Regions from separate parts of the Streptosporangium brasiliense genome, predicted to be linked through region 2. Evidence: riboswitches for the same ligand, from Rfam matches in the RefSeq annotation. Region 2 holds a riboswitch; the other holds the start of a gene.
What was found. Region 2 has a riboswitch for thiamine pyrophosphate ahead of J2S55_RS46365 (TenA family protein). Riboswitches for the same ligand answer to the same signal wherever they lie in the genome.
Positions count from the first base shown of each region.

Region 1: linked by a shared signal. The riboswitch ahead of J2S55_RS17325 (purine-cytosine permease family protein) and the one ahead of J2S55_RS46365 (TenA family protein) in region 2 are both predicted to bind thiamine pyrophosphate.

Region 1 covers NZ_JAUSRB010000002.1:1,865,002-1,880,427, reverse strand. The annotation lists gene J2S55_RS17390 (hypothetical protein) at 1-1,480, shown strand, start outside; gene J2S55_RS17385 (MptA/MptB family glycosyltransferase) at 1,362-2,822, opposite strand; gene J2S55_RS17380 (glycosyltransferase family 2 protein) at 2,960-3,640, opposite strand; gene J2S55_RS17375 (STAS domain-containing protein) at 3,637-3,990, opposite strand; gene J2S55_RS17370 (hypothetical protein) at 4,215-4,727, shown strand; gene J2S55_RS17365 (sensor histidine kinase) at 4,754-5,881, opposite strand; gene J2S55_RS17360 (response regulator transcription factor) at 5,878-6,573, opposite strand; gene J2S55_RS17355 (hypothetical protein) at 6,691-6,858, shown strand; gene J2S55_RS17350 (DUF6412 domain-containing protein) at 6,855-7,121, shown strand; gene J2S55_RS17345 (YidC/Oxa1 family membrane protein insertase) at 7,190-7,879, shown strand; gene J2S55_RS17340 (ATP-binding protein) at 7,929-8,384, opposite strand; gene J2S55_RS17335 (PAS domain-containing sensor histidine kinase) at 8,542-10,464, opposite strand; gene J2S55_RS17330 (methylated-DNA--[protein]-cysteine S-methyltransferase) at 10,539-11,123, shown strand; gene J2S55_RS17325 (purine-cytosine permease family protein) at 11,154-12,503, opposite strand; TPP riboswitch at 12,494-12,633, opposite strand; gene J2S55_RS17320 (rhodanese-like domain-containing protein) at 12,679-13,011, opposite strand; gene J2S55_RS17315 (TenA family protein) at 13,114-13,719, opposite strand; gene J2S55_RS17310 (DM13 domain-containing protein) at 13,910-14,506, opposite strand; gene J2S55_RS17305 (GOLPH3/VPS74 family protein) at 14,616-15,269, shown strand; gene J2S55_RS17300 (LCP family protein) at 15,400-15,426, opposite strand, start outside.
Region 2 covers NZ_JAUSRB010000002.1:8,129,054-8,144,479, reverse strand. The annotation lists gene J2S55_RS46430 (ATP-binding protein) at 1-1,274, opposite strand, end outside; gene crtI (phytoene desaturase family protein) at 1,629-3,134, shown strand; gene J2S55_RS46420 (phytoene/squalene synthase family protein) at 3,131-4,030, shown strand; gene plsX (phosphate acyltransferase PlsX) at 4,075-5,046, shown strand; gene J2S55_RS46410 (spheroidene monooxygenase) at 5,222-5,884, opposite strand; gene J2S55_RS46405 (glycerol-3-phosphate acyltransferase) at 5,925-6,530, shown strand; gene J2S55_RS46400 (glycosyltransferase family 2 protein) at 6,460-7,608, opposite strand; gene J2S55_RS46395 (phytoene desaturase family protein) at 7,605-9,035, opposite strand; gene J2S55_RS46390 (carotenoid biosynthesis protein) at 9,023-9,826, opposite strand; gene J2S55_RS46385 (shikimate kinase) at 9,913-10,434, opposite strand; gene J2S55_RS46380 (TetR/AcrR family transcriptional regulator) at 10,531-11,109, opposite strand; gene J2S55_RS46375 (carboxymuconolactone decarboxylase family protein) at 11,200-11,718, shown strand; gene J2S55_RS46370 (hypothetical protein) at 11,715-11,918, shown strand; gene J2S55_RS46365 (TenA family protein) at 12,106-12,792, opposite strand; TPP riboswitch at 12,780-12,878, opposite strand; gene J2S55_RS46360 (aromatic ring-hydroxylating oxygenase subunit alpha) at 13,286-14,416, shown strand; gene J2S55_RS46355 (FdhF/YdeP family oxidoreductase) at 14,496-15,426, shown strand, end outside.

The DNA of each region.
Region 1 (15,426 bases), 6.3 Mb from region 2:
GCTCCCGCCGGGGACCACGGTCCTGCTCGGCGGCCTGTCCGACGCCTCGGCCGCGCCCCACCTGCACGTGGCGATCGCCCACGGCCCGTCCCCCGACGGCGCGCCGTACCCGCACGGCTACCTGACCACCACCTCCACCCGCCAGGACGGGCTGGTCACCAACACCGACCTGACCGCCACCGCGATCGGCCTGCTCGGCCTGGCGGCCCCGAACGGCGTCGTGGGCCACGTCTGGCAGAGCGCCGGGCCGAGCGGGGAGCCGGCCGCCGCCACGGTGCGGAACCTGGCCGGCGAGGACCTGGCCAGCCAGGTGCTGCGTGAGGTGCGGGGGCCGTTCTTCGCGGTGTTCGTGGCCGTGCAGATCCTGTTCTACCTGCTGGCGGCCGTCGCGATCCGGCGGGGCTGGGGCGGCTCGCGGGCGCTGACCGCCGCGCGGGCCGTCGCCGTGGTCAGCGGCGCGATCGCGGTCGCCACCTTCCTCGCCCAGCTCGTGCCCTGGTGGACGTTCCCGGCCCCGATGGCCGCGGTGATCCTGACCATCGCCGGCATCGCCTGCGCGATCGCCGGGATCGCCTCCGCCGGGCCGTGGCGGGCCCACGTGCTCGGCCCGCTGACCGTGGTCGCCGGCATCACCTCGCTGGCCCTGCTGGCCGACGTGATGACCGGCTCCAGGCTCCAGGTGAACGCGGTGACCGGCTACGAGCCCGTCACCGGCGGCCGCTTCTACGGCTTCAGCAACATCGCCTTCGCCGTCTACTCCGCCGGGACGATCCTGGCCATGGCCGGGGTCGCCCAGTGGCTGATCTCCCGCGGCCGGCGCACGCTCGCGATGGTGATCTGCGCGGCCTACGGCCTGTTCGCGGTGTTCGCCGACGGATGGCCCGCCTGGGGCGCCGACTTCGGCGGGGTCCCGGCGTTCCTGGTCGGGGTGGCCGTCTTCCTGATCCTGCTGTCCGGCAGCCGGGTCTCACCGGTCAAACTCGGCCTGGTCGGGCTGGCGGGCGTCCTGCTCATCGGGGTGATCGCGGTGGCCGACTGGCTCAAGCCGCCCGCCCGCCGCACCCACCTGGGCTCCTTCGTCCAGCAGGTGCTGGACGGCGAGGCCTGGACCGTGATCGGCCGCAAGCTCGGCGCGATGGTCGGGGTCACGGTCGGCAACTGGTCGCTGACCCTGCTCTCCCTGGTCGCGCTGGCCTTCCTCTTCCTGGTGCTGGACCGGCCCTCCCGGTGGGGCGCCTCCGCGCTGGGCCGGGCCTACCTGCTCGCGCCGGCGCTGCGCGCCGGGCTGATCGGCGCGCTGGCCTGCGCGCTGATCGGGTTCCTGATGAACGACTCGGGCATCGCGATCCCGGCGATGGCGCTCACGGTCGCGGTGCCGCTGACGCTGGCCGCCTGCGTGCGCGCGCTCCAGCTCTCGCCGCCCACCACAGCAGAGCGAGCGTCAGCGCCAGCAGGGACCACGGCACCACCCGCTCCCTGACGAGGGTCTTCAGCCAGAGCAGGTCCTCCGGGCGCATGGCCTCCCTGGCCGGCAGGTAGCCCAGGGAGAGGATCGTCACCCGGGCCACCATGAAGCCCTCCAGCGCGGGCCAGGAGGCCATGGCCAGCAGCGCGAAGGCCAGCCCGTCGTACCAGGGCAGCGCGTACGGCGCGGCGAACAGCCAGGCGACCACCATCACCGCGGCGACCGCCGGGGCCGTGTGGTGGGGCGCGGCCCGCAGCAGCAGCCAGGCGAGCACGGCCAGCAGGAGCAGGGAGCCGGCCTGGATCCAGGCCGTGTAGGCGCCGGGCCCGGACAGCGCCTGGAGCCCGAGCTTGACGAGCTGCCACGGCGTGCCGAGCGAGACCTTCTTGCTGGCCGCGCCGAGCTGGTCGAGGACGTGCGGCCCGGCGACGCCGTAGACGGCCAGCACGGTGGCCGTCGCGGTGCCCGCCACGACGGCGAGCCTGCCGGGCGAGCGGCGCAGCTCCCACGCCGGGCCGAGCGCGACCAGCCCGGCGTTGAGCTTGACCCCGATCCCCACCCCGAGCAGCAGCCCGGAGCCCGCGCCACGGGCCATGAGCGCCGCGACCATGCAGGCGACGGCCAGGGTGTCGACGTGCATCCCGGCGGCCAGGTGGTAGAGCAGCAGGGGGTTGGCCGCCCACAGCAGCGCCGCCCGCCGCTGCAGGTCCGCGTCCGCCCTGGTGAAGCGGTGCAGCAGCAGCGCGGTGCCGATGAACGCCGCCGCGTTGAAGGCCGCCATCACGGAGACCGTCAGCCTGACCGAGTCGCCTCCGGCGAGACTGGCCAGCGCCTGCACGGCGGTCGCCACCGGGCCGTAGACGCTCGTCACACCGGCCCACTCCTCCACCGCTCCGGTGACGGGGTCGCCGGGCAGAGCGGCGGGGGTGACGGCGTAGGGATCGTGGCCGAGCGTGACCAGCCGGCCGTAGGCGGCGTAGTTGAGGTGGTCGGCCGAGCCCGACGGCGGCAGGAAGGCCGCCAGCGCCGCCGCCGTGCAACCGGCCGCGAGCAGCCACCGCGGATCCGGCCCCCACCGGGACCGCAGGGCGGCGGCGAGCCCGAGCCCGCCCAGCACGATCGCCCCCGCCGCCATCGCGATCACCAGATGGCCGTCGGGGCGCAGGTTCAGGGAGTAAGGGGGCTGCCAGGACGGGCCGGGCAGGCCGGGCACCATGGCCGAGGGGCCCAGCAGCCCGATCAGGAGCGTCAGCGCGGCCGACAGCCCGACGGCCGCGTACGCGGCGGCGTCGAGCCCCCGCGGCGCGCCGGACGCGGGAACCCGTCTCTCATCGACATCCGACGGAACCCGAGTCACCCGCAAATTCCAGCACATCCCGCGCAGTGCCCGGAGCGGGCCGGCCGTGGCAGGCGGCTGCGCCCGCGGACCGGCGGGGCCCGGACGGCCTCCCGCGGGTGGGCGCGCCCGCGGACGGGCCGGCCGTGGAGGCCCGTCTACCTACGGGCCAGCAGGGCCCGGGCGACGTCGCGGAACTGCCTGGCCCGGTGGAGCTGGGCCTTCCAGTCGGTGCCGGTGGCCCGGTGGCTCATCTCCACCTCGACCTCCCGCACGCGGAACCCCCTGCGGAGCAGGTCGATCGTCAGAGCGGTCTCCACACCGAAGCCGTGGGCCAGCGGCCGGGCGGCCTCGAACGCGGCCCTGGTCAGGCAGCGCTGGCCGTTGAGCGGCTGGGTGGGCGTCCAGCCGGTGGCGCGCTCGATGCCCTGGCGTGCGAGCCGCACCACGAACCCGTGACCGCCCAGCTTCACGCGGGTGGCGAACACGGCGATGGTCATGTCCGCCTCACCCGTCATGACCGGCTTGATCAGGGGCGCGGCCGCGTGCGCGCTCTCGCCCAGGTCGGCGTCGAGGAACAGCAGGTGGCGGGGCTCCTCCCCGTCGAACAGGCGCACGGCCTCCGCCCCGCTCTCCATGGCGGCGGCCTTGCCCCGGTTGCGGCTGTGCCGCACGACACGGGCGCCGGCGGCCTTCGCCACCCGGCCCGTCTGGTCCGTCGATCCGTCGTCCACGACCATGACGAGGTCCACACCGGACAGCGCCAGGGCCGCGGTCACGGTGGCGCCGATCCGGTCGGCCTCGTCCTTGGCCGGGATGATCACCGCTGTGCCGGTCATCCCTTGGGCTTGGCCGTCAGCAGCTTCCCGGGCACCGCCTCGTGCACGGTGAACACCGAGTCGAGCCCGGTGACCTGCAGGATCTTGCGTACGGCGGGCCGCGGCGCCGCCAGCTCCAGGGTGCCGCCCCGCTCCTTCAGCCGCTTGAGCGCCGAGAGCAGCACGTTCATGCCGGTGGAGTCGCAGAACTCCACTCCGGACATGTCGATGACCACGTAGGTGGTCGGGCTCTCCTGGAGCAGCCGAGTGAACTCGGACTGCAGTCCAGGAGCGGTATATAGGTCGATTTCGCCGGTAACGGCCATGACGGTGTGACCGACATGAGATCGAGTTGAGACTTTTAGCTCCACAGCGGGCACACTAGCGGCGCGGAGGCCGCTGGTCACGTTCTCTCGACTAACCCGAGTCGTCGGCCCTTTGTCCCCCGTTTCGCCCTCATGGAAACCGCGAGTGCGCGAAACTTGACACTGTGCAACACCGGCTTAGCCGGAAAGGGGGGAGACCCGGAATCTCCCGACCGTCCCTGCGCTACGTCAGTGGCGGCCGTTGAGTAGAAACGGGCTCGAACGCATCAATGAACACCGACCTTCCTGAGGATCCCCAGCGACAGCGGCTCCGGGAGCACCTGGAGTCCATGATCACCCGCACCGAGAAGGCCACCTCGTGGCACGATGCGGCCAACTCCCTGCGCGGCCTGGTGAACCGCGAGGGATACGTCCCCATCAGAACCCGCCTGGCGAGCGAGGACCTCGACTTCCTCGAAGGCGCGCGCGAGGAGCTGCTCGGCTTCGCCGCCCTCGGGGTCAGGCTCCTCGACCTGCACCAGCCCCGCGACGCGGGCGGCATCACCAGCGACGCGGCACGCCCGATCCTGCGCTGCCGCAGCTGCATGTGGCGCTGGCCGTGCCCCACCTTCCGCGCCATGGCCGAGTCCTTCGGCAGTCCCCGGCCCCCCACCTCCTGCCAGCACGTCGAACCCGACGACGGCGAGAGCGGCGACGACACGCAGGTGACGCTCGTCATACCGGTCCGGCCCGAGGGCGAGGTCGCGGTGCTGACGACCCGCACGGGGCGGCGGGAGCCATGACCGCCTGACCCGGCCGCGGCCGGGGCTCAAGCGGACAGCGGGAGCCGGATCTCGAACCGGCAGCCGGGCCCGGCGTTGACGACGTCGATGGCCCCCTCGTGGGCCTCGACGATGCCGCGGGCGATCGCCAGACCGAGCCCGGCTCCCGTACCGTCCGCGGTCGGGGTCCGGGCCGCCTCGCCGCGGAAGGCGACGTCGAACACGCGGGGCAGGTCGTCGGCCGGGATGCCGCCGCAGCAGTCGGCGACCTGCAGGCGGGCGACCCCGCCCTCCGCCAGCGCGCGCACCCGGACCGTGCCGTCGCCCGGGGTGTGCCTGATCGCGTTGACCACCAGGTTGCGCAGGGCCCGGGACAGCTCCCCGGCGTCGGCCTGGACCGGGACCGCCTGGTCGACCTGGCCCGCCAGCCGTACTCCCTTGGCCCGGGCCAGCGGCTCCACCCCGGCCAGGGCGTCGGCGACCAGGTCGCCGAGGCCGATCCGCCGCCGGGACAGGCGCAGCGCGCCGGCGTGGATCCTGGACAGCTCGAACAGGTCGTCCACCATGCCCGACAGCCGCTCCACCTCCAGGCGGATCTGTGTGTGGTAGCGGCTCACCGTCCTCGGGTCGGCGACCACCCCGTCCTCCAGGGCCTCGGCCATGGCCCGCATACCGGCCAGCGGGGTGCGCAGGTCGTGGCTGACCCAGGCGACGAGCTCGCGGCGGGCGCTCTCCAGGGCGCGCTCGCGCTCGTGGCCCAGGCGGAGGCGCTCGTATGCCTGCTCCAGCGTCCTGGCGATGGTGTCGAGCTCCGCGGGCAGGCCGCGGGGCGGCACGAACTCCCCCGAGGGCGGGACGGCGTGCACGGCGGCGACCAGCCTGCGGCTGGCCGCCACGACCCGGCGGGCGAGCACCGTCGCGACCCCCATGCCGACCAGGCCGCCGACCACGACCACGCTGAGCACGATGTCCCTGGGCGTGCCCTCGATGATCATCTTCAGGGTGATGGCCACCACGCCCCCCACCGTGGCCAGGACCGTCACCACGGCGACCACCGCCAGCATCACCCCGATCGACCGCTCCCGCAGCAGCCGCATCACGCCGAGCCCGGCCAGGGCCACCAGCAGGCCGAGCCCGGCCGTGACGGCGACGATCAGCAGGATCTCGGGGATCATGTCTGCGTCAGGGGTTCGTAGCGGTAGCCGACGCCCCACACCGTGACGATGCGCCGGGGGGCGGTCGGGTCCGGCTCGATCTTCTCGCGGAGGCGGCGGACGTGGACGGTCACCGTGGAGGAGTCGCCGAAGGACCACCCCCAGACCTGGTCGAGCAGGGCGGAGCGGCTGAAGGCCTGGCGGGGGTTGCGCATGAGATGGGCCAGGAGGTCGAACTCCCGGGCGGTCAGCGTGATCCGGTCGTCGCCGAGCCGTACCTCGTGGGCGCCGACGTCGACCACGAGGGCGCCGTCCCTGAGCACGCCGGTCCCGGCCGGCACCGAGGCGCCGCGCGCCCGCCGCAGCACCGACTGCACGCGCAGCGCCAGCTCGCGGGGGCTGAACGGCTTGGTGACGTAGTCGTCGGCGCCGGTCTCCAGGCCCACGACCCGGTCGATCTCCTCACCCAGCGCGGTCAGCATGATCACCGGGACGGGCCAGCGCTCCCTGAGCTTCCTGCAGACCTGGAGCCCGTCCATCTTCGGCAGCATGAGGTCGAGCACCAGCAGGTCCGGCGGGTTGGACAGCGCGCGCCTGAGCGCCTCGGCGCCGTCTCCCACGCACTCGACCTGATGGCCGTCGCGCTCCAGGTAGCGGGCCACGACCTCGGCCACCGTCGGGTCGTCGTCGACCACCAGAATCCGCGTGCTCATGGTCCCCACGGTAGGCCCGGGCGCGGCCGATCCCTATGCCGCGTCACCACTCCGTAAGCACTGGATCGTTATGGTTCCGGCCTCCATCGGGCCGGTCGCCGGACGTACGGTGGCCTCATGAGTCGTACCGTGATGGCAGTCCTGGGCGTCATCCTCGCGCTCTACGTCGTGTTCGGGCTCGTGCTGCCCGCGCTGTTCGGGCTGCTGAAGTTCCTGGTCGTGCTGGCACTGGTCGCCTTCGTGGTCGTCGCCGTGGTCACGGTCGCGGGCAAGTTCGCCAAGTGAGCCTCCTGCTCGCCCTCCAGACGCTGTCGGTCTGGATCTTCGACGGCGGCGGCGCCGTGACGGCGACCGCCGTGGTCGGACTGGGCGTGCTCCTGCTCGCCTGGGCGCTGCGCGTGCTGCCCCTCGCCTCCGGGGCGGGGCGGGGAGCGCCGCTGGCCCGGCGCGAGCGGGCCAGGCGGACCCTGTTCGTCCGGCAGCGCGACCCCGACGCGGCCGGGCGGTCACGGCCGAGAGCACCGTCAGCGGGCCCGGCGCCCGCGTAGCACCGCGTCGACACGTCCGGACCGCGGGCGCCTTCTGTGCTGATCCCACACCAGTCAGAAGGGCTCCCATGTTCGACCCCGTCATCGAGTTCACCGCCGGTCTCATCACCGCGCTCGCCGGGCCGCTGGGCTCCACCGCGCCGGCGATCGTCCTGTTCACCCTCGCCGTCCGGCTCCTGCTGCTGCCGCTCAGCGTCATGCAGGCCAGGGGCGAGCGGGTCAGGGCACGGCTGGCCCCCCGGCTCCAGGAGCTGAGGAGCAGGCACGGCCACGACCCCGAGCGGCTCCGCCGGGAGCTGGCCGCGCTCTACGCCGGGGAGAAGGCCTCCCCGCTGGCCGGCTGCCTGCCGGGCCTGGCCCAGCTGCCGTTCCTCATGGTGACGTACCGGGTCTTCACCTCCTCGGTGATCGCCGGGCACGCGAACGCCCTGCTCACCCACGGGCTGTTCGGCGTGCCGCTGGGCCAGCAGCTCGCCGGCGCGGTCGCCGGGTACGGGCTGCTCAGCGGGCCGACGCTGGTCTTCGCCGGTCTCTTCCTGCTGCTGCTCACCGTGGCGTCGGTCACATCGCGCCGGATGCGGCGCGCGATGGGCGACCAGGTCCAGCCGGAGGCGCTCCGCAGGGTGATGCCGCTCCTGCCGTACGCGACGGTGCTGGCCGCGGCCGTGCTCCCGCTCGCGGCCGGGATCTATCTGCTGGTCACCACGGCGTGGACGGCCGGCGAGAGGGCGCTGCTGTACCGTCCGGCCCCCGCCTGAGAATGATCACGATCTTGTCCCGCTTCACGGCGATGAAGCGGGACAGGACCTATCCGCACTCCCGCAGCGCGGGCTCGGGCATGGAAACCTGACCATTACCGTTACTCACAGTGCTGACAGTCGTGACCACCGCCCAGACAGTGGTGATCTCACCGTCGTGCCTGACCCCCCATTTGGCGGCCAGATACTCGACGATGCCGAGACCCCTGCCCCCCAGTGAGGAGAGCGTGGGCCGTCCGGCGCGCGGCTCTGTGGCGGCCCCTCCGTCACTCACCGCAACCTCGACGTATCCGTCAGTCCAGCGCCACGCCACCCTGATCTGACCGGACGGTAAAGGATGCGCGTGCCGGAGCGCGTTGCTCAGCAGCTCGCTCACCACGAGGACCGCATCATCTATCGCGGTCTCGTAGACCCCCCATTCCTGCAGGTCAGAGCAGAGGCGTTGGCGTGCGACGGCGACGCTGGACGGTGCATACGGCAACAACACGACGCTCGACGCACTCACCTCCCCGTATCCCTGTTCCCCCCTGAGGAACACACCCCAGTACGACCGAAATGCCCCGTTAGATGGTCTTAGAAACCGGGCGTCAATTACAGCTTGTGCACATTCGACAATAGATCAGCTCATCCGTTACCGGGTCGTTACCGCATCGGCGTGTCACTTAGGTAAGGGCGCCTGGCGTGTCGGCAATGCGCAGGGCCAGGCGCATGCGGGTGCCGCCGCCCGGCCGAGGGTGCGCCGACACCTCGGCCCCCTGGGCCTGAGCCAGGCTGCGCACGATGTAGAGGCCCAGGCCGACCCCGCCGAACCGGCGGCGGTCGCTGCTGTCTCCCTGGACGAAGCGCTCGAAGACGCGTTCTCTGCTGGCCGGGGCTATGCCCACGCCCTCGTCGTCGACGACCACCACCACCCGGTCGCCGGCCGCCCAGGCCTCGACCCTGATGAGGCCGCCGTCCGGCGAATACTTGAACGCGTTCTCCAGGAGCTGGCCGAGCATGATGTCGGTGGCCAGCGCGTCGCCGGAGACCGGGGGCAGGTCGCCGGGGACGCTCACCTCGACCCGGTGCAGGTCCGACAGGACCGGCAGGCCCAGCGTGGCGGTCCGGAGCAGCTCGCCGAGGTCGAAGCCCTCGATCTTGAGAGTGAGCTCGCCCGCCCCGGCCCGGGAGCCCAGCAGCACGTGGTCCATGAGCTGGCCGAGGGAGCGCGCCCGCTCGGCGATGGTGTGCACCGCGGCCCGGCGCTCGACGTCGGTCATGCTGTCCCAGCGCGAGTCGAGCGTGCCGGCGAAGCCGCGCACCACCGTGATCGGGGTGCGCAGCTCATGGCTGGTGGTGGCCAGGAAGAGATCTTTGGCCTCCTCCAGCTCCTTGGCCCGGGTGATGTCGCGGAAGTCGACCACGATCTCGCCCGTCTCCACGATCTCCGCGCAGAGCACGTCCAGCCAGGCGCCCGAGGGCAGTTGGAGGGTGAGCTTGTCACCCGGCTCCGGCAGCGGGAACGGCGGCGGCCCGCCGATCACCTCGGCCGCGGGGAAGCCCGTCAGCTCGCCGGCCGCCGGGTTCCACTGGATGACCCGGCCGGTGCTGTCGAGGACCGCGATGCCGTCGGCGCTGGCGTCGAACACCGCCCGCTCGTGGGCGCGCTGCCGTACGGCCTCCTGGTAGGCCATGGCGTTGCCGACGGCGATCCCGGCGTGCCCGGCGAGGAGTTCGAGCAGCTCCAGCTCGACGTGGCCGGCCTTGCGCTTGGCGAACAGGGCGTACAGCGCGCCGTACGGCCGACTGCCCACCGCCGCGACGCCGAGCGCGATGGTGTGCAGGCCGGGCAGCTGCGACCAGATCAGCTCGTCCAGCCGGGCCTGGTCACCGGTCTCCAGCATCACGGTCCGGCCGGTGCGCAGGAGCTTGCCGACCAGGCTCGTGCGCAGGTCGGCGGTGGAGTCGCGCAGCGAGTCGGGGAGCCGGTGGCTGGCCACGAGGCGGACCCGGTCGCCCTCGATGAGCACGAACCCGCCCGCGTCGGCCCCCGTCAGCTCGGCGAGGCTGGCGGCGATCCGGTCGAGGACCGCGGGCAGCTCCCGCTCGGCGTTGATGTCGGCGACCACGTCGGTGAGCCTGCGGACCAGCTGCGCCCGGCGGACGACCCGGTCCTGGGCCGTCTCGTCGTCCTGGGTCAGGTGGTAGACGCTGACGTAGCCGAGCAGGGCCCCCGCCTCCGACCGCAGCGCGCTGGTGTCGACCCGCACGTCGACCAGGCTGCCGTCCCGGCGGAACCGCTTGGTCCGCAGCGAGACCTGGCCGCCGGTGCGGACCCGCTCCAGGACCGCGTTGTGCTCGGCCATCAGCTCCTCGGGCACCACCGGGGCGCGGCGGCCGAGCAGTTCCTCCGCCGGCCAGCCGAACAGGCGTTCGGCGGCGGGATTCCAGGCCAGGACCGTCTGGTCCCGGTCGAGGGCGACGATCGCGTTGGGCGCGCCGGCGACGACCGCACGGCCGATGCCGTCGTCACTGGCGGCCCTGATGTCACCCACACACCCATAGTGCCGTGTCAACCGGCCTGATCTTGGCACTTTCGTCCGCATGTGCTGACACTCGTTGGGGTGATCCGTCCGATACGCTGCGGTCACCACACGCCTGGATACGAAAGGGTGGGGCCATGTCATCCGGTGACATCGACGCGCTGCTACGGGTGACCTCGCCCGACTACATAGGGAACACCCACCCCGACATCGCGTTCGGCACCCTGGACGGCCCGGTGGGGCGTCTCGTCCTGGCGGTGACGCACCGGGGGGTGGTGGCGTGCAGCTACGAGGACGAGAACATCGTCTTCGAACGCGTCAGCCGGGAGGTCGGCTCCTTCATGGGGCCGGACGCGCGGCGGCTCGACCCGGTCCGCCGGGAGCTGGACGCCTACTTCTCCGGACGGCTGCGCGCCTTCACCATCACGGCCGACCTGCGGCTGGCGACCCCGTTCGCCAGGACCGTGCTGCAGAAGATGACCGCCGTCCCGTACGGGACGGTGACCACCTACCGCGAGATCGCCGAACGGATCGGCCGGCCGCGGGCGCTGCGCGCGGTCGGCAACGCGCTGGGCAGCAACCCCGTCTGCGTGATCGTGCCCTGCCACCGGGTGGTCGAGAGCGAGGCCGTCCTCGGCGGCTACGCGGGCGGGGCGACCGCCAAGGAGCGGCTGCTGCGCGTCGAGGGGGCCGGCCGGGGCCGGCCGCCCGGCACCCCGTAGCCCCGGGCCCCAGGCGGGCGGCCCCGCCCGCTACGGGCGGCGGCGGCGGAGCGCGCCGAGGCCGAGGGTGACCAGGCCGGAGACGACGAACGCGCCGACGGCCGCGCTCATCCACGGCTGCGGGGTGAAGCCGACGGCGTCCCGGGCGCCGTTCCAGATCGCCGCCCACCACGACACGGTCGAGGGCGCGGCGAGCATCCACCAGGTGACGAAGCCCAGCAACCACGGGGCCACCATGAGCCAGCGGGAGGGCGCGTTCTCGGAGGTGTCCCAGTCCTTGCCGTGGCCGAGCAGGAAGTAGTCGACCGCCAGCACGCCGAGCATCGGCACGAACACCGCGCCGATGATGCCGAGGAAGGCCCCGTAGGAGTTGACGTCGACGACGAGGGCCATGCCCGTGGTTAGCACTCCGATGCCCACGGAGAAGATCCGGCGGTCCACCCGGGGCATCAGGTTCTGCAGCGACATCGCGGTGGAGTAGACGTTCGCGAACGACTGGTCGGTCTCGCGCAGCACGAGGACGCCGAAGAACAGCGCGCCGAGCGGGGCCGCCACGAACGGGGCGAACACGGCGGTCGGCTGGCCCAGCACCGCGCCGTGGCCGGCGAGCGCCACCGCGTAGACGCCGACGGCCAGGCACGCCACCTGGGCGACGGTGTAGCCGCCGACGACGCCGGTGAAGGCCGCGCGGCTGGAGCGCGAGTGCCTGGCGTAGTCCGCCGCGACCGGCACCCACGACACCGACAGGGCGATCACGAAGTCGACGGCCGAGGCGAAGGCGTCCCAGGAGCCGCCGGTCTGGGCAGGGGTGTCGCGGACGAACACCACCGCGAACCAGACAACCGAGATGATCACGCCGGCCGTGACGAAGCGCCGGATCAACCGGATGGCACCCAGAGGATAGATGGTCAGCGCCGTCGTCAGGACCCCGGCCGCGATCGCCCAGACCGCGTAGGGGACGGACGTTCCGAAGATCGCCTGCGCGCCCATCGCGACGACCCACAGCTCGAACGCGCCCCAGCCGATCATCTGGATGATGTTGAGCACGGTCGGGACGGCCGAGAGTCTCGCGCCGAACAGCCCGCGCAGCAGCACCATCGCGGGCTGGCCGGTCTGCGCGCCCGGGACCGCGGCGAGGCCGACCATGGCGGTGCCGATGAGGCTGCCGACCAGGGAGGCGACCAGCGCCGCGGTGAAGGTGAGCGGGTTGTCGTCGAGCAGCGGGTTGATCAGGAAGAGCGCGAAGGAGAACCCGAGCAGGCTGACGCCCAGATTGGCCCAGAACGCGCCCTGGTCGAGCGCGCCGAGGGTCTTCGGCGGAGCTTGGTCGAGAGTGAGAGGCGCCTCGGCATGCTTGGCATCGATGACGTCAGACGTCATGGAAAGCTCCCTACGCCGGCATTACCCGGACAGGTTCATGCGGTCGGCGGCGCGTCGGAGGGCCTGCCCGGCCCTCTACGTGGTTCCGCCCTCTCAGCCCGGTTGCGCCCGAGCTCCCGCGGTAGATGATTCGCCGTGAATTATGTCATTTCCTCCCTTCTGCGCAAGGGCCGGGTCAGGCCACGAACGGGTCCTGACCGCTCTCGCTGACCATCGGACGGCCCGCGGACTCCCAGGACTGCATGCCACCGCCCACGTTGATCGCGTCCCAGCCGACGTGCCCGAGCCAGGCGGCGGCGTGCGCGGAACGGCCACCCACGCGGCAGACCACGTAGACGGGCGCGTCCTTCGGCACCTCGTCCACCCGGGCCTGAAGCTCGCCGAGCGGGATGTGGACGGCCGCCGGCGCGTGCCCGGCCCGCCACTCGTCGTTCTCTCGTACGTCAAGCAGGAACGCGCCGTCCGGCACGTCCCGCGCATCGACCTCAGGAACACTCATGACAACCATTCTTTCAAGTCCGTCACCAGATGGGGGGTAAAGCGGCTCGTCCGCCCGTGACCCCGCCAACATATGCGCGCGGGCCACCTGGACCGGCCCCGGAGGACCAGGTCAGGGCACGTCCCAGAAGGCCAGCTCGTGGGCCATCCCCTCGGTGAACAGCTCCTTGGCCCGGCCGAGGTCGGGCACGGCCTCGTCGATCATCACGGCGATGCGTCCGGTCAGCGCGGCGAAGTCGGGATGCGCGTAGGTGTCGACCCAGGCCCGGTAGCGCGGCTCGGCCGGGGGATTCTCCGCGAGGACGCGGCCGAGGGTGGAGTAGCCCCACATGCAGGGATACAGCGCGGCCAGACCGTCGGCGTAGTCCGCCGCGGAGCCGAGCAGGAACGAGGTGTAGGCGGCGCAGGCCGGCCCCTTCTCGGCCCTGTCGAGGTCGGCGCCGAAGCCCGCCGACAGCGACCGGTGCAGGTTCAGCTCCTCGTGGAAGGTGGCGTGGGCCAGGTCCACCAGGTCACCCAGGTGCCCGTCGGGGGCCTGCCAGGCCAGCCGGGAGAACACCCGGACGTAATCGAGGAGGAACAGGTAGTCCTGCTCCAGCCACGACCGGAACACCGGCTCCGGCAGGTCCCCCCGGGCGATCCCCACCACCGTCGGGTGGGCGAGCTGCGCCTCGACGAGCGGGCGGCCGATGGCGTGGAGTTCCGCAGAGATGCTCATAAGCCGAGCATTGTCTCAACCCAGGACCCGGCGCCGATCTCCGCCCCGGGCAGCCCCGCCGGCTCCGGACCAGAGCCCCGGCGGCCCCGCCCCAGTCCCGGCTGCCCCGGACAGCCCCGGGCAGCACCACCGGCCCCGGACCAGCCCCGGGCAGCACCACCGGCCCCGGACCGGAACCCTGGCGCCTGTCTCAGGTCAGAGCCGCGGCGCCGAAGGAGACGCTGAAGCGCCTGCACCAGATGGTGACGGTCTTCAGGCTGTCCAGGTCGGCCCCGGCCGGGATGGCGTAGTTCGCGTTGCCCCGGTTGCCCTTGAGCTCGCCCAGTTCGAGGTGCTCGCCGTCGTCGAGGTTGAACCACCCGGCCCTGCCCTCCTTGACGGGCTGGTCGCTCAGCCAGACCCGGAGGTCGGGGCCGTCGGAGGTGTCCAGGTCCTCGATCCTGAGCACCCGGCTCCCGTCGGCCAGTTCGAGCACCCTGGCCCTGCCCTCGGTGCTGTGCTCGTGCGCGACGAACGTGCCCGTGGCCAGAGTCTCGGGCCGCTCCGCGGCCTGTCCGGGCCCGCCCGGCGACGGAGTGGCCGTGGCCTGCGGGGAGGTGCCTGGCGGGACAGCGGTCTCCGGGGCCGCGGTCCGCGGGGCCGCCGCGACCGGCACGGCCTCGTCCACCTCGACGGTGGTGAACAGGCGCCAGGGCTGGAACAGATACAGGGCGACGCCGAACGCGACGGCGCCCAACGTCATGACCACCCAGGTCGCCGGGTGCCGGAGCAGCTTTCCGATCCGCATGATGTCCTCCGGGGCCCGATCCTCGAAGCGTCCTCCAGGCCCTGGTGCGAAGCTATCCCGGCCGGCCGCCGCCGGCGATTACGTAGTGCTTACGGCATAGGGTCGGAGCATGACGACCATCGCCGAAGAAGTTCTCCTGCTCGCCTACAGCGAAGCGGAGGGCAGGCAGCTGGTCAGCTCGTCGGAGCTCGACGCCGCGCTCGGCGGCGCTCTTCTGGCGGAGCTGACCGTCAACGGCCGGATCGACCTGGCCGGCAAGAAGGTGACCGTCCTGGACCCCACCCCTCTCGGCGAGGAGGAGCTGGACGCGACACTGGCCAGGATCGCCGCCGACACCAAGGAGCGCAAGCCCGACTGGTGGATCTACAAGCTCCACTCGGCCAAGCTCCGCAAGCGCCTGCTCTCCCGCCTGGCCGAGCGTGGTGTGCTGGGCGAGGAGACGCGGAAGATCCTCGGGATCTTCCCCAGCACCCGCTACCCGGAGCGTGACCCCAGCGTCGAGCTGGCCGTGCGCGAGCGCGTCCAAAGCGTGCTGTCCGGAGCCGTCCCCGACAGGCGGATCGCCGTGCTGATCGCCGTCCTGCACGCGGCCAAGATCGATCGCAAGGCGTTCCCGGGCGCGAGCAAGGAACGCATCAAGGAGATCACCGAGGGCGACTGGGCCGGCGAGGCCGTCGCCAAGACCATCGCCGCGATCAACGCCGCCGTCATGGCCGGCGTGATCGCCGCCACCGTCGCCGCCTCCACCAGCGCGTCCACCTGAGCCGCCGCCCCGGCCGGGGCCGGGGCGACCGGGGCCGGGCCGGGGATCCGCGACATCGGCCCCAGGAGGCGGCGGGCAGGCGGCTGGCAGGCGACCGGCCGGGACGCCGGCCCGGGGCCGGGGCGAGCCGCTACTTGCCGAGGGCGTCCTTGGGGAC
Region 2 (15,426 bases):
GTGGCCACATCGCCCAGCAGCCCGAGCGAGGCCGGGTCGGCCCAGTGCAGGTCGTCCAGGACCACCACCAGCGGCCGGATCCGGGCGGCCTGGACCAGCCAGCGGGCCACCGCCTGATGGCGGCGTAGCAGCGCCGCCTCGGTGGAGCCGGCCGGCGTCTCGTCGTCCAGCAGCCCGGCCAGCGCCCCGCGGTCCGGCGGCGGCACGCTCTCGGCGAGCGCCTGCAGCACCTGCAGCCACGGCCACAGCGGCGGGGCCCCCTCGGCGTCGTGGCAGCGGCCCCACAGCACCAGGTGACCGCGCTCGGCGCAGCGCTCGCCGAACGTCTCCAGCAGCCGGGTCTTGCCGATGCCCGGCTCGCCGCTCACCGCGGCCATGCCCACCGTCCCGCGTCCGGCCAGCGCCTCCAGCTCCGCGAGCTGCCGCTCCCGGCCGGGCAGGGCGTCGCCGCGTGGAGGGGGCGCCGGGCAGGGAGACGGCGCCGGACAGGCGGCGGGCGCGACGGCGGGCGCCGGCACGCGGGGCGAGAGGAGGAGCGAGTCGGCCTGCCGGAGGATGTCGTCCTCCAGCGCCCTCAGCTCGGGCCCGGGGTCCAGGCCGAGCTCCTCGGCGAGCAGCTCCCTGGCATAGCGGAGCGCGGCCAGGGCGTCGGCCTGGCGCCCGGTGCGGTACAGGGCCAGGGTGAGCAGGCACCACAGCCGCTCGCGCAGCGGATGCGCGGCCGTCTCGTCCTCCAGGAAAGTGATCACGGCCTGGGGCCGGTCGCAGGCCAGCAGCGCCTGGGCGCGCCGTTCGATCGCCACCAGGCGCAGCTCCTGGAGGCGGCGGACCTCCATGACGGCCCACGGCTCGTCGGCGAACTCGCCGTAGGGCGGGCCGTGCCAGAGCTCCATCGCCTCGTCCAGGCAGGCCAGCGCCTCGTCGGGGGAGCGGGACTCGGAACGGGCGACCAGTTCGCCGAAGCGGATCGCGTCGACGTCCGTGGCGGCGAGCAGGTAGCCGGGAGGCCGGGCGAGGAGCAGCCGGGCGGGGGTGCGCGGGGCCCGGCCGGGCTCGATGACCCGGCGCAGGTTGGAGACGTAGGACTGCAGCGTGGCGAGCGCGCTCACGGGGGGCGCGCCGCCGTACAGGTCGTCGATCAGGGTGTCCGTGGAGACGACCGCCCCGCGCGCGAGCAGCAGCCGGCTCAGCACCGCACGTTGGCGCGGGCCGCCGAGCTCGACGGGCACCCCGCCGTCACGGACTCCGACCGCACCGAGAACCCGGAACTCCATCCCCACCCTCCCGGTCCCGCCACGGTGACAGGCCGCCGTGGTGGGACGGCTGCCGTATGCGTGACGCGCCACCGTTGTGCGGCGCGCCGGCGCGGGGAGCCCCTTCGGGGCCACTCCGCTCCGGGGCGTCACCCCCCAGCCTGGAACCATAGGTCCGCGTCCCGCCGGACCTCGTCCGCCGCCAGGGTGATCTCACCTCCGCCGACCAGGTGACTGCCCCGTCACCGCGGGCGCGTGAGACAGGTCCGCGGCCTTCCGGGGAGCCGCCTGCCGGTAGATCAACCCGGCCTTTACCTCTTCTTGCAGGCCGGGTTGATTTACCGGCAGGCGGCCCCGGGGATGGATCGCCCAAGCATGTCGATCATCGGCCTGCGTGCGTGCGGCGGCGAGGAGGAGCTCATGAGCCCGATCGTGGTGATCGGAGCGGGGCTCGGCGGCCTGGCCGCGGCGGTCCGGCTGGCCGCGGCCGGACGGGAGGTCACGGTCGTGGAGGCCCGCGAGGTCCCGGGCGGCTGCTGCGGGACGGCGAGCGTGGGGGACTACCGTTTCGACACCGGCCCGTCGGTGCTGACCATGCCGGACGTGCTGGCCGAGGTCTTCGCCGCCGCGGGCGAGGAGATGGCGGACGTCCTCCCGCTACGGCGGCTGGACCCCTACTACCGGCTGCGCTACCACGACGGCTCCCACCTGGACATCGTGCCCGGCGAGGAGGCGATGATCGAGCAGGTGCGCCGGCTGTGCGGCGGCGCCGAGGCGGACAGGTACCGGCGGTTCCGGGCCACGATCGGCGGGCTGTTCGCCTGCGAATGGCCCTCCTTCATCGACCGCGACATGACGCGGCTGCGGAGCCTGGTCCAGCCGGGAGTGCTGGCGCGGCTGGCCGCCCTGGGCGGGTTCCGGCGGCTCGACCGCCTGGTGAGAAGCCACCTCACCGACGCGCGGCTGATCAAGGCGCACACCTTCCAGTCCCTGTATGTGGGGCTGTCCCCCCAGCGGGCGCTCGGCGTCTACGCGGTGATCGCCCACATGGACACGGTCGGCGGGGTCTTCTTCCCCCGCCACGGCGGCATGCACGCCATCCCGCGGGCCATGGCCGCCGTGGCGGAGCGGGCCGGAGCGCGGATCAGGTACGGCGTGCGGGCCGTCGAGGTCGAGACCGGCTCCCACGGAGTCAGCGCGGTCCGGCTCGACACCGGCGAGCGCCTCGCCGCCCGGCACGCCGTGGTCGCCTGCGACCTGCCCCGCGCCCACGCCGGGCTGCTGCCCGCCGGGGCGCGCGACTGGCGGCTGCGCCGCCCCCGGTACTCGCCCTCCTGCCTGGTCCTCCACTTCGGCCTCGACCGGCGGCTCGCCGGGCAGGCGCACCACACCCTGCACTTCGGCCGGGGATGGAGCTCCACCTTCTCCGCCCTGAACGCCGGCCGGCCGCAGCCCGACCCGAGCCTGCTGGTCACCTACCCCGGGTCCGACGCCGGCGCCGCGCCTCCCGGCCACGCCACGCTCACCGTGCTGGAGCCGACCGCCAACCTGAGCGGCGCGGACGGCTGGGACGGGCTCACCTCCCGGCTGGAGGAGCGCCTGCTGGGCAGGCTGGCCGGGCTCGGGTACGGCGACCTGACCTCCGCCCTCCGCCTCACCGTCGACCCGCCCGCCTGGGCGCGGCTCGGACACTCGGCGGGCACCCCGTTCGCGATGGACCACCGCTTCACCCAGACGGCCTGGTTCAGACCGGCCGGGGCGGCCCGGCGCGTCCCCGGCCTCCACTTCGCGGGCATGTACACCGCGCCGGGAGTAGGGGTGCCGCCGGTGCTGATCTCGGGGAAACTCGCGGCCGAACGCATCCTGGAGACCTCCCGATGACGCTGACCGGAAGTTACGAGTGCTGTCGCAGGCTCAACGCCCGCCACGGCCGGTCCTACTACCTGGCGACCCTGCTGCTGCCGGCCTGGAAGCGCCCCCACGTGCACGCCCTGTACGGCTTCGCCCGCTACGCCGACGAGATCGTCGACTCCTTCACGGCGACGGGTGACCGCGTGGCGGCGCTCGACGGACTGGCCGGCCGGACGGCCGGGGCGCTGGCGGGCGGCGCCGTCGACGACCCGGTGCTGCCCGCGTTCGCCCACACCGTGCGCTCGTTCGGCATCGACCGCGCCGACATCGACGACTTCCTCCGGGCGATGCGGGCCGACCTGACCGTCAACCGCTACGCCACCTACGACAGCCTGCTCGGCTACATGGAGGGCTCGGCGGCGGCCATCGGGACGATGACGCTGCCCGTCCTCGAACCGCTGCCCGGCATGGCGGAGGCGGCCCGCGGCCCCGCCCGCGAGCTCGGACTGGCCTTCCAGCTCACCAACTTCCTGCGTGACGTGGCCGAGGACCTGGCGCGCGGCCGGGTGTACCTCCCGCTCGCCGACCTGGACAGGTTCGGCGTGGCCGAGGCCGACCTGGGAGGCGGCCACCCCACCGCCGCCCTGCGCGAGCTGCTGGCCTTCGAGATCGAGCGGGCACGGGGTCACTACCGGCTGGCGCTGGAGGGCGTCGAGCTGCTGACCCCGTCCTCACGGCCGTGCGTCCGCGCGGCCTACGAGCTGTACGGCGGCATCCTCGACCGGATCGAGGCCGCGGGCCACGACGTCCTCGGAGCCCGGGCCACCGTGCCCCGGCGCCGCAGGCTGGCCGTCTTCGCGCGGCACCTGCTCGCGGCGTCGGTGGCCGACCGGGCCGAACGCCGGGTCACGGTCCAGGTGCCCTGAACCGCGCGAGCGCAATCGTCTGTCACTGCCGTCAGGAGGATGTGATGCCGGAGCCGGTGGTCGTCGACGCGATGGGTGGAGACCACGGACCAGCCGAGACGGTCGGCGGAGCCGTCCTGGCCCGGCGGGAGCACGGCGTCCCCGTCGTGCTCGTCGGCCGGGCCGGGGAGATCCGCGCGGAGCTGGCGCGCCACGGCGCGGTGGACGAGATCGACGTGGTGCACGCCGAGGAGGCCGTCCCGATGGGGGAGCGGGGCACGGGGGGCGCCGCCTCCGGAGCCTCCAGCCTCCGGGTGGGCTGCGAGCTCCTGCGGCAGGGGGCCGGCTCGGCGCTCGTGTCGGCCGGCTCCACCGGCGCGGTCGTCTCGTGCGCCATCCGCGGCGTCGGCCGCGCGCCGGCCGTGCTCCGGCCGGCCCTGGCGATCGCCCTGCCCGCGGTGACCGGCGGCGCCACCGTGCTGATCGACGCCGGGGCGACCTCCGACCCCACGCCCGAGATGGTCGCCCAGTTCGCCCTGCTCGGCGCCTCCTACGCCCGTCTCGTGCTCGGCGCGGCCGACCCGTCGGTCGGCCTGCTGTCGATCGGCGCGGAGCCGGGCAAGGGCAACCGGCTGACCCGCAGGGTGGCGGAGCTGCTGCCGTTGCTGCCGTTGCGCTTCCACGGCAACGTCGAGGGCCACGACGTGCTGGCCGGCGCCGTCGATGTGATCGTCACCGACGGGTTCACCGGCAACGTCGTGCTGAAGAACGTCGAGGGAGCCGTCCGGGCCGTGCTGACCCTGGTGGCGCGCTCGGGGACCGCCGCGCCGGAGGCGCTGCGGGAGGTGGCCCGCCGCTACGGGCCGGAGACCCACGGAGGGGCGGTGCTGCTCGGCCTGAGCGGCACCGTCGTCGTCGCGCACGGCTCCTCCCGCGCCGCGACGGTCGCGCGGGCCTGCGCGGTCGCACACGACCTCGCCGGCGGCGGGGTCGCCGCCCGTCTCCGGGACCATCTCACGGCCGAGCCGGTGAATTGAACCGGTGCGCGATGCGCGTGGTGCGCGGTACGCGGTGCGCGTGGTGAGCGCGCACCCGCGCCCGGGACAGGGCCCGGACCCGGCTCCGGAGCGGCGCCCGGACCGACGATCGGCGAGGCCGGCGGCCGCCCGGCCCGCCAGGTCCGCCCGGTCCGCCGGGGCGGCCGGGGACGGGTCACGGACGGTGGCCGCCGTACCTGGCCAGGGGGTCGATCCCGTCCCAGGTCCCCTCGCTGCCGTACGGAACGAACCGGGCGAACAGTTCTTCGGAGTACCAGCCCTCCGCCCGTGTCCGCCCGATCGCCTCCCGGTGCGCCTGCCCCCGGTAGGCGAAGTCCCGCACCGCGCGGGAGTCGCGCCACAGCGAGAACGTGGCCTGCCGGGCCAGCGGCCACTCCCCGACGCCGACCGAGGCCAGGCAGCCGTCCTGCTCCCGCAGCAGGCGCTCCACCTGGGGGACCGACCGGTAGAACGGCACCAGCAGGGAGGGGCGGATCGACGCGCGGGTCAGCACGGCGACCGGCCCGCCCGTGTTCCGCCGGGAGATCTCCTCGATCGGCCCGAACGGCTCCACCCCGCCCCACCGGCCGCGCGAGGCCAGCGGCGCCAGCCGTACCTGCCAGGACTCCTCGGCACGGCCCCGCCAGCGTGCCGCCACGGGGGAGCTCTCCAGGAAGTCCTCCAGCGCCCGCTCTCGGTCCCAGACGGCCAGCAGCGCCCAGCGCCGCAGGTCCGCGCCCAGGCTCATGGAGGCTCCGCGGCCGGAACCCAGCAGCCGCCAGAACAGCAGTCCCGCGGTGCCCGCCAGCACCGGCCGGTCGGCGGCCATGTACCGCATGGCCCCCAGGTCCGCATACCTCGTGAGGTGGAACGAAGCGATGATTCTCCTGCCCGTCGTGGTCATCGGCGGCTACCTTCTCGGGTCCGTGCCGGTCGCGGTGCCGATCGCCCGGACGCACGGCTTCGACCCCCGTGAGGTCGGCGACGGCAACCCCGGCTTCTGGAACGTCAAGGAGCGGCTCGGCTGGCGGGCCGCCGCACCCGTGTTCGCGGGCGACACGCTCAAGGGCGCGCTCGCCGCGCTGCTCGCCCTCGTGGCCGGCGGCCCGCACACCAACGGGCCCGGGGCCGGCGCCGTGCCGGTGTATCTGGCGGTGGCCGCCGCGATGGTCGGGCACGCCTGGCCGCTGTTCGCCGGCTTCCGGGGCGGCCGGTCGGTCCTCGTCTTCGTGGGCGGCTCCGCCGTCATCTGCCCGCCCGGATTCCTGCTCGGCGTCGCGGTCCTGATCGCGGGGGCCATGCTGACGCGCTCCTTCGCCGTCGGCGCGCGGGCGGGCGTGTTCTGCCTGCCGCTGTTCCAACTGCTCTTCGCGCCGGTGGAGCACGTGGCCGGGACGGGAGCGCTGATGTGCCTCATCGGGCTGCGCTTCCGGCAGGCGGCGCGGGCCGGGCGGGCGGGCCGGCCGCTCCCGCGGGAGCCGTGAGCCCGCGGGCCGCGGTGGGATAGGTACGGCCGCGCCAGCCGCGCACCGGGCGGAGCGTCGCCTGCGTCAGCCGTACGGCGGTCAGCGGGTCCAGCAGGGGTGACAGCAGCACGCCGGGGCCGGGCCGGGTGTAGCTGCCGCGCAGCGCGCCGGTCAGCGACAGCCGTACGGCCAGCAGCCCCAGGTCGAGCCGGGTGGGCCGGCCGGCCGCCAGCCGCAGGACGGGCAGCGCGGCGGTCAGCCAGATCACGGCCAGGTCGGCGGCCTGTCGGCCGGGGCCGGTGACGTCGCACAGCGGCAGCGACCGCCCCCACTCCCGCCACACCTCGGCCGCCGACTCGTGCATGTCGACCTCCAGCAGGCCGCCGGAGTCCAGGAAGCCGACCGCCCAGCCCGCGGCGGCCAGGTTCCGGGCCAGCGCCACGTCGTCGGTCATGTGCCCGCGGACCCGCGCGAACCCGTCGGTGGCCAGCATCGCCGTACGGCGGAAGGCCATGCACTGGCCGTTGGCCAGGACCCGGTGCGGAGCCGGGGCGACGGACGGCCCGATGGGGCCGGACCGGTAGACCAGCGTCGCCAGGAACGAGGCGTGCAGCGCCTGCTCGGCGGTCCCGCCGCAGACGAACCTGGGACCGGCGCTGACCAGGTCGTAGCGGTCCAGGGCCGCGGCCAGCGAGCCGAACAGGCCCGGCGCCGGCCGGGTGTCGGCGTCGAGCGTCACCACGATGTCGCCGCGGGCCGCCTCGACCCCCTGTCGCAGCGCCCACTGCTTGCCCACCCAGCCCTCCGGGAGGGGCGCGCCCGCGACGACCCTGGCGCCGAGATCGGCGGCCAGCCGCGCCGTGCCGTCGCCCGACTCGTCGTCGACGACGACGACCTCCGCGACGGCCGGATCGGCGAGCACGGCCGACAGGCAGGGGCCGATGCGGCGCTCCTCGTCGCGGGCCGGGACCACCACCGAGATCCGCCCGGCGGCCGTCTCGACGGGGGCCAGCGGGGGCAGCCGGCCGCGGCCGCGGGCCAGCCGTACCCCCACGGCGAGGGCGGCGGCGGCCTGGAGCGCGGTGAGCGGTCTCATCGGCGGAAGTCCGCTGCCACGAGCGAGGCGACGATGCGGCCGCCCATCGCCACCAGCGGCAGCCCGCCGCCGGGGTGCACGGAGCCGCCCACCAGATACAGGCCCCGCCGGGGCCCTCGGTTGCCGGGGCGGCGGAAAGGGGCGAACGGGCCGGCGTAGGCGCCGCCGTAGATCGCCCCGCCCCACGCGCCGTACCGCTCGCGCAGGTCGGCGGGGGTCAGCAGGTCGACGAAGCGCAGTCGCCCCGACAGGTCGTGGCCCCGGGCGGCCAGCCGCTCCAGCACCAGGTCGCGGTAGGAATCGGGGGAGATCGGCCACCGGCCCGGGTCGCGGGCCGGGACGTTGACCAGCATGACCCAGTTCTCGGCGCCGTCGGGCGCCTGCGACGGGTCGTCGACGGCCGAGCAGCCGACGTAGACGGTCGGGTCCACCGGCGGCCGGCGGCGCTCGAAGATGTCGGCGAACTCCCGCCCGTAGTCGGCGGAGAAGACGACGGAGTGGTGCGCCAGCCCTTCGGTCCGACCCTCCACCCCGGCCAGCAGCAGGAACGCCGAGGAGGAGGCGCCCAGCGCGGCGATGCGCCGCAGCCGCCGCCGGTCCGGCAGCAACCGCCCGTAGAGGGCCGCCGCGTCGGTGTTGGCGATCACGACGTCGGCGCCTTCGCGCTGCCCGCAGGCCAGCCGTACCCCCCGGACGCGGCTGCCGTCGGCGAGCACGTCCGTCACCTCGGCGCCGAGGGCGACCTCCACCCCCGCCTCCTCCAGCAGCAGGGCCAGGGCGTCGGCGACGCGGGGCAGCCCGCCCGGCACGTACCAGCCGCCCTGCCCGTGCTCGATCGCCGGGATGCAGGCCAGGGCCGCCGGCGCCCGGTACGGGCTGGAGCCCGCGTAGGTGGCGTAACGGCCGGCGTACTGGCGCAGGCGCCGGTCGGTGAAGAAGCGCCGGGCCAGGCCGTCGAGGGTCCGGCCGGGCGCGACCGCCAGCAGGTCCGACAGGCGCGCCCGCGCCGGCGGCCGGGTGAGCGGCCCGGCGAAGAACGTGCGGCACGACGCCTCGAAGCAGGCCCGCGCCCACCGGTGGAAGGCCAGCCAGTTGCGGCCCTCGCCCGGCGAGAGCCGGTCCACCTCGGCGGCCATCCTGTCCGGGGCGCGGTGCGCCGTCAGCGTCGAGCCGTCGGCGAAGCGGTAGCGGCACAGCTCCCGCGGCTCGACGAGGCCGAGCTCCAGGCCGAGATCGGCGAAGACGCCGGGCAGGGTCAGCAGGGACGGCCCGACGGAGAAGGTGAAACCGTCGCGCGCGTGCTCGGCGAGCTTGCCACCCAGCCGGTCCCGCCGCTCGTACAGGCGGACCCGGTGCCCCTGGCGGGCCAGCAGCAGGGCGGAGACCATGCCGCCCACGCCGCCGCCGACCACGATCACCTCCGCCACGCACGCCTCCAGGCGAGTACGGAGAACAGGCCCATACAGGCTCCTCCCACGCCGGCGACCAGCGGATCCGGCGGGTCGAAGACGGCCGCGAACCCCAGGGTCTCCATGAACGCCATCGCCGTGTAGATCGCGACCAGCCCGGCGCTCCTGGCGCCCGGGTCGGTCAGGGCCGCCTCGATCACGGCCATGACCAGCAGCGAGACCACCAGCCAGCCGGCGAAGTTGCCGGCCGGCACCCCCCGGTAGAGGCCCGGGTCGTGCCAGGTCCACAGGCCCAGCCGGACCATCTGCGGATCGAGGAACAGGTCCCACGCGGTCAGCGCCAGGGCCCCCAGCCCGATCCGCGCCGCCCGGCTCCCCGGCGCCGCGGCCGCGGCCGTCGCGTGGGCCGCCAGGCCCATGCCGCCCCACGCCAGCGCCACCACCACCGGCACCCCGCCGAGCTGCGGCCGCAGCAGCCCGGTGTAGCCGTAGTCCCCGAAGGGCAGCCCGGTCCTGACGCCGACCCACTCGGCGGCGTACCCGGTCACCGCCGCGGCGCCCAGCGCCGCGGCCGCCCGGGGGAGGGGATGGGCCCGTGCGGCGAAGGCCAGGGCGCTCGCCGTCAGCAGCAGCACGACCACGCCGGCCAGTCCGATCGGCCGAGGCTGCAGCCCCGACGCGACCTGCGCGGCGATCACGGCCAGCAGCAGGCCCCCGCCGAGCACACCGAGGACGTCGAGGCCGCCCGGGGACGGCCCGCGCCGCACCGCGTCCCTCACCGCGCCGGGGGCGGGGCGTCCGCTGTTCACCCCATGGCTGTGCCCTGCCGACGGTCATCGGAGCGGCGGGCCTCGGTCAGATTCGCTTTGACCTCCCGCCGCCGCGGCCGCCCGTCCTACGTGGCCGACGCCTTCAGATGGTCGAGTACGGCCCGCGCCACCTCGTGCTTGGACATCTCGGGCCGTTGGAAGCGCAGGTCGGCCACCTCGGCGAAGGAGGCCGCCCGCCGCTCGTGCAGTTCGGACGCCAGCGCGAGCGGCTCCTTGCCGAAACGCGGCCGGTGGGACCTGGCCTTGATCTTCTCGGCCAGGAACTCGGGTGTGGCGTCCAGCCACACGACCAGGGCCGGCTTCAGCTCGGCCCGGGAGCGCGGGTCGTCGAGCACGCTGGCCGCGGCGGCGATGACCGGCGCGGGCCGTTCGGCGAGAGCCTCCCGCAGGTGGGCCGCCTCCCTGGCGTGGAGCACCTCGGCGCCGTCACCGGCGGCGATCTCGGCGGCCGTGGCGCCGTAGCGCTGTTGGAGATATTCGTCGCTGTCGCGCACGGGCCTGCCGAGGGCCTCGCCGAGCAGCCGTGACACGCTGGTCTTCCCCGCGCCCATCAGACCGATCACGACGATCGGGATGTCGGCCGTCATGCGCGTCACCTCCTGAGGTTCGTGGAACGGAGTGTCCGTCCCCTGCCCGCGAGGATCGGCTCTAGCCCTCCGCTCCAGCCCTCGGAGCCCTCCGCGCTAACCCTCCGCCGCGTCGGCGTTCCGGTTCTCCGCCGCGTCGGCGAGCAGGGCGGCGGCGACGGCGCGGGCCTGCCCGGCCGGGGCGGCCGACCGCTCGCGCAGCGCTGTGACGATCGCGCCGTCCATGAGCATGACGAGCTGCCGGGCGAGCACGGCGGGGTCGTGGTGGCCGGCCGCGACGAGCAGGGACTCGACGTAGCCGATCACCCTGTTCTTGTGGCCGGCCGCGACCCGGTGGGCCGGGCTGTCGGGGTCGGCGCTCTCGACCATCGTGTTGATGAAGGCGCACCCGCGGAAGTCGGCGCGGGCGAACCGTTCGGCCAGCGCGTCGAAGACCGCCAGCGGCCCGCCGCCGTGAGCGGCGACCCGCTCGGCCAGCCACTGGCGCCACCGCAGGTCACGGCGTTCGAGCATGGCCACGACGAGGTCGTCCTTGCTCGGGAAGTGCCGGTAGAAGGAGGCGCGGCCGACTTTGGAGACGGTCAGGATCTGCTCCACGCCGACGGCCCGGACCCCCTCGGCGTAGAAGAGCTCCTCGGCGGTGTCCAGCAGGCGTTCACGGGCTCGGGTCGGCATGCAGGGATTCTATCCATTCTTGACGGAAATGGAACCGATCAGTACCGTTACCGCAGACGGAACCGATCAGTACCATTTTGGGGAGACGCCATGCCTCGGCTGCCGCAGTTGACCGATGACCCCGAGGGCCTGCTGGAGGAGACACAACGCCAGCTCGGCCGGGTGCCCAACCTGTACGCCGCGCTGGCCAACGGCCCCGCCGCGCTCCGCGGTTACCTGGCGATGCGCGACGCGCTCACCCGGGGCGTGCTGCGCGCCAGGCTGCGCGAGCAGATCGCCCTGCTGGTCGCCCAGGAGAACCGCTGCACCTACTGCGTCAGCGCGCACACCATGCGCGGCACCCGTATGGGCCTGAGCGAGGAGGAGCTGAAGCTGACCCGCGACGGCCACGACGCCGACCCGCACGCCGACGCGGTCCTGCAGATCACCCGGGAGGTCGTCCAGGCGGGCGGCAGGGTGGGCGACGAGAGCCTGGCGCGCGCCCGGCAGGCCGGTGTGACCGACGCCGAGCTCGCCGAGATCGTCGCCCACGTCGCGCTCAACACCCTGTCGAACTACTTCAACCACCTGGCCCGGCCCGACCTCGACTTCCCCGAGGTGACCGCGTGAACCTCACCTGGCGCACCGCCTCCGTCGAACTCGTCGAGGGCTACCGGATGACCGGCCCCGACGGCGCCCCCACCGGCCGCGTCGAAGAGGCCCGGGTCGCCTTCGAGGGTGGCTTCGCCCACATCGAGGTGCCGGGCACCGGCCACATCGACGTCGTCTCCGCCCCCGCGGTCCGATTGATCACCTACCGGCCCGCCTGAGGCGCCCGAGCGTCCGCCGGGCCCAGCGGTTCTCCCGCCCGCGCAGACCGCCGTGGGCACACACCTGCGCGAGCGGGAGAACCCTTCCGATCGTGCCCGGTCCCGGCCGGCGCCGACCTGCGTGCCGGCCGCCGCGCCCGGTTCGCTCCGGCCCGACGGGCCGACCGGCCCGGTACGGCGGCGGAGGTCAGCCGCCGGGCCGCCACTGTTGCGTGGGCCACGTCTCCTGCTTCCAGGCGCTGTCCCAGAACATCCACTCGTACTCCGTGGCCTGGACGAACGCCTCGGTCATGGCCGCGCGCGTCTCGCCGTCCGCCCCGGCCGCCAGCCGGTCGGCGATCTCCTTGGCCCGCTCGACCGACTTGGCGAAATCCGGATCGGCGTAGGTGGAGATCCACGCCTGGTAGGGGTGGCCGGCGACGTCGCCCACCTGCTTCACCAGCGCCGCTCCCACGTCCTGGTAGACCCAGAAACACGGCAGGACGGCGGCGACGAGCACCGGGTACGGCGCGGCCAGCGCGACGGCCTGGAGGAAGGAGGAGTAGCCGAGGCAGGTGGGCGAGGTGCGGATGCCCGAGAGGTCGGCCGCGCTCAGACCGTACTCCTCGATGTAGCCCTCGTGCAGGGTCCGCTCGGCGGCCAGCGCGGCGTGCGCGCTGCTCGACCAGAACGCGGCCTCCTCGGAGTCGCCGGCCCGCACCGAGGCGGTGGCGAGCGCCTTGGAGAACGCCTCGAGGTATCTGGCGTCCTGCACGATGTAGAAGGCGAAGCGCCGGCGGTCGAGTGTGCCCTCGCCGAGTGCGGCGTTGAAGGGGTGCTCATGGATGGCCCGTAGCAGTGCGGTGGAGCGTGCCCAGACGTCGTCGCAGAACATGACGTCCCTTCGCTAGTTCGAACTAGATCAGGTTCGACGGGTGTGATCTCAGCCCCGGATCCGCCGGGGCACCCCGCGTCGCGAGTAGGGTAACAGCTCGCCGGGCTCCGTCCCCTGCCGGCCGCCGTCGACCGCCATGGATCACAGGGCACGCCTGTCACGGCCCCGGCCGCCCCGCCACCGGCCGGTCGCCCGGACCCTCGGCGCACGCGGTCCGCGCCTGACCCACCACCACCGGCGACGTCTTGAGAGGGTCAGGGTGGCCCCGCCGGGTCCGCCGGGAGGGACGGGCGGGGATCGGGGGCGGTCCCACGCTCCGTGTCGGCTCTTGACAAGAGAGACTCGCGGGTTCACGTTGTTGCGTATAGCGCTGGCCGTTCCGTTTTGCGAAACCCTGCTGGTCGCGATGGTCCCTGCGCGCTCCTCGCCGCCCTCCCCGGCGGTGAGGCCCGCCGGCTCGGCATCGGACGGCCCGCCGCCAGAAGGAGGCATCGTGACCGCGAGCAGCCCGCCCCCCAGCCTGATCGCCACCCTGCCCGGCGGTCACTACACCGACGAGCGCGTCTTCGCCCTGGAACAGGAGCGCATCTTCGAGTCGATGTGGTTCTGCGCGGTCCGCGCCGCCGACCTGGGCAGGCCCGGCGCCTTCAGGACGGTCCAGGTGGGGCGGGAGAGCGTCCTGGTCACCCGGGCCCGGGACGGCTCCGTCCGCGCCTTCCTCAACGTCTGCCGCCACCGGGGCGCCCGGCTCCGCACCGAGGAGTCCGGCGAGGTGAGGCGGACCTTCCGGTGCCCCTACCACGCCTGGACCTATGACCTCGAAGGCCGGCTGGTCGCCGCCCCGAACCTCGCCGCGATGCCCGACCTCGACCGGGCCGCCTACGGGCTGGTCGGCGTCCACGTGCGGGAGTGGCTCGGCTACGTGTGGCTCTGCCTGGCCGACGATCCACCGCCGTTCGAGGCGGACGTGGTCGGCGCGGTGGTCACCCGGCTGGGCGAGGAGGGACTGATCGAGAACTACGGCGTCGGCGACCTGGAGGTGGGCCGCAGGATCGTCTACGACGTGAAGGCGAACTGGAAGCTCCTGGTGGAGAACTTCATGGAGTGCTACCACTGCGCCACCATCCATCCCGAACTCGTCGGGGTGCTCCCGGAGTTCGCCGGAGGCTACGCGGCGCAGTCCTTCGTGGGGCACGGCGCGCGCTTCGGCGCGGAGGTCCGGGGCTTCACGGTCGACGGGTCCCAGGGCGTGGACCGGATCCCGGGCGTCAGCGAGGACCAGGACCGCCGCTACTACGCGATCACCATCAGGCCGCAGGTGTTCGTCAACCTGGTGCCCGACCACGTGATCATCCACCGGATGTTCCCCCTGTCGGCCGGCCGGACGGTCGTCGAGTGCGACTGGCTCTTCCACCGGGACGTCGTCGAGCGGGGCGCGGATCTGGGCCCGTCCGTCGAGCTCTTCCACCGGGTCAACGCCCAGGACTTCGCGGCCTGCGAGCGGTGCCAGCCGGCGATGGCCTCCCGCGCCTACGCCCGCGGCGGGGTGCTGGTGCCCAGCGAGCACCACATCCGGGCCTTCCACGACTGGGTCCTCGCCCGGCTGGGACCGGCGTCGGCGTAGATTGGGGAGCCGCCCGGCCCGGCCGGGGCACCAGGAAGAGCACCGGGAAGCCGGGGCACCGGGAAGAAGGGAGCGCCGGATGGCCAGGAAGGCCCCGCGCGAGGACGTCACCGAGGAGGGCCTGGAGGTCGGCCCGCCCAAGCAGTGGGCGGCGGGCATGCCGGGAGTGGCCCGGTCGCTGCTGACGTCCTACGCCCAGATGGGCGCCGGCCGCACGCTCCTGACCCTGGCCCAGGTCAACCAGAAGGACGGCTTCGACTGCCCGGGCTGCGCGTGGCCCGAGGGGGAGCACCGCAGCCCGGCGGAGTTCTGCGAGAACGGCGCCAAGGCGGTGGCCGAGGAGGCCACCACCCGCAGGGTCACCCGCGACTTCTTCGCCGCGCACACCGTGGCGGAGCTGGCCGGGCGCACCGACTACTGGCTGGGCCAGCAGGGACGGCTCACCGAGCCGATGCACAGGCCCGCCGGGTCCGACCACTACGTGCCGGTGACGTGGGAGGAGGCGTTCGCCATCGTCGCCCGGGAGCTGCGCGCCCTCGGCGGCCCGGACGAGGCGGTGTTCTACACCTCCGGCCGCACCTCCAACGAGGCCGCGTTCGCCTACCAGCTCCTGGTGCGCCGCTTCGGCACCAACAACCTGCCCGACTGCTCCAACATGTGCCACGAGTCCAGCGGCTCGGCGCTCAACCAGACGCTGGGCATCGGCAAGGGCACGGTGTCGCTGGAGGACCTGCACCACGCCGACCTCGTCCTCGTCGTCGGCCAGAACCCGGGCACCAACCATCCGCGCATGCTGTCGGCGCTGGAGCGGGCCAAGCGGAACGGGGCGCGGATCATCGCGGTCAACCCGCTGCCCGAGGCGGGCCTGCTCCGCTTCAAGAACCCGCAGCGGCCCTCCGGGGTGCTGGGGCGCGGCACGACGCTGGCCGACCGCTTCCTGCAGATCCGGCTCAACGGCGACCTCGCGCTCTTCCAGGGGCTGTCGCGGCTGCTGCTGGAGGCCGAGGACG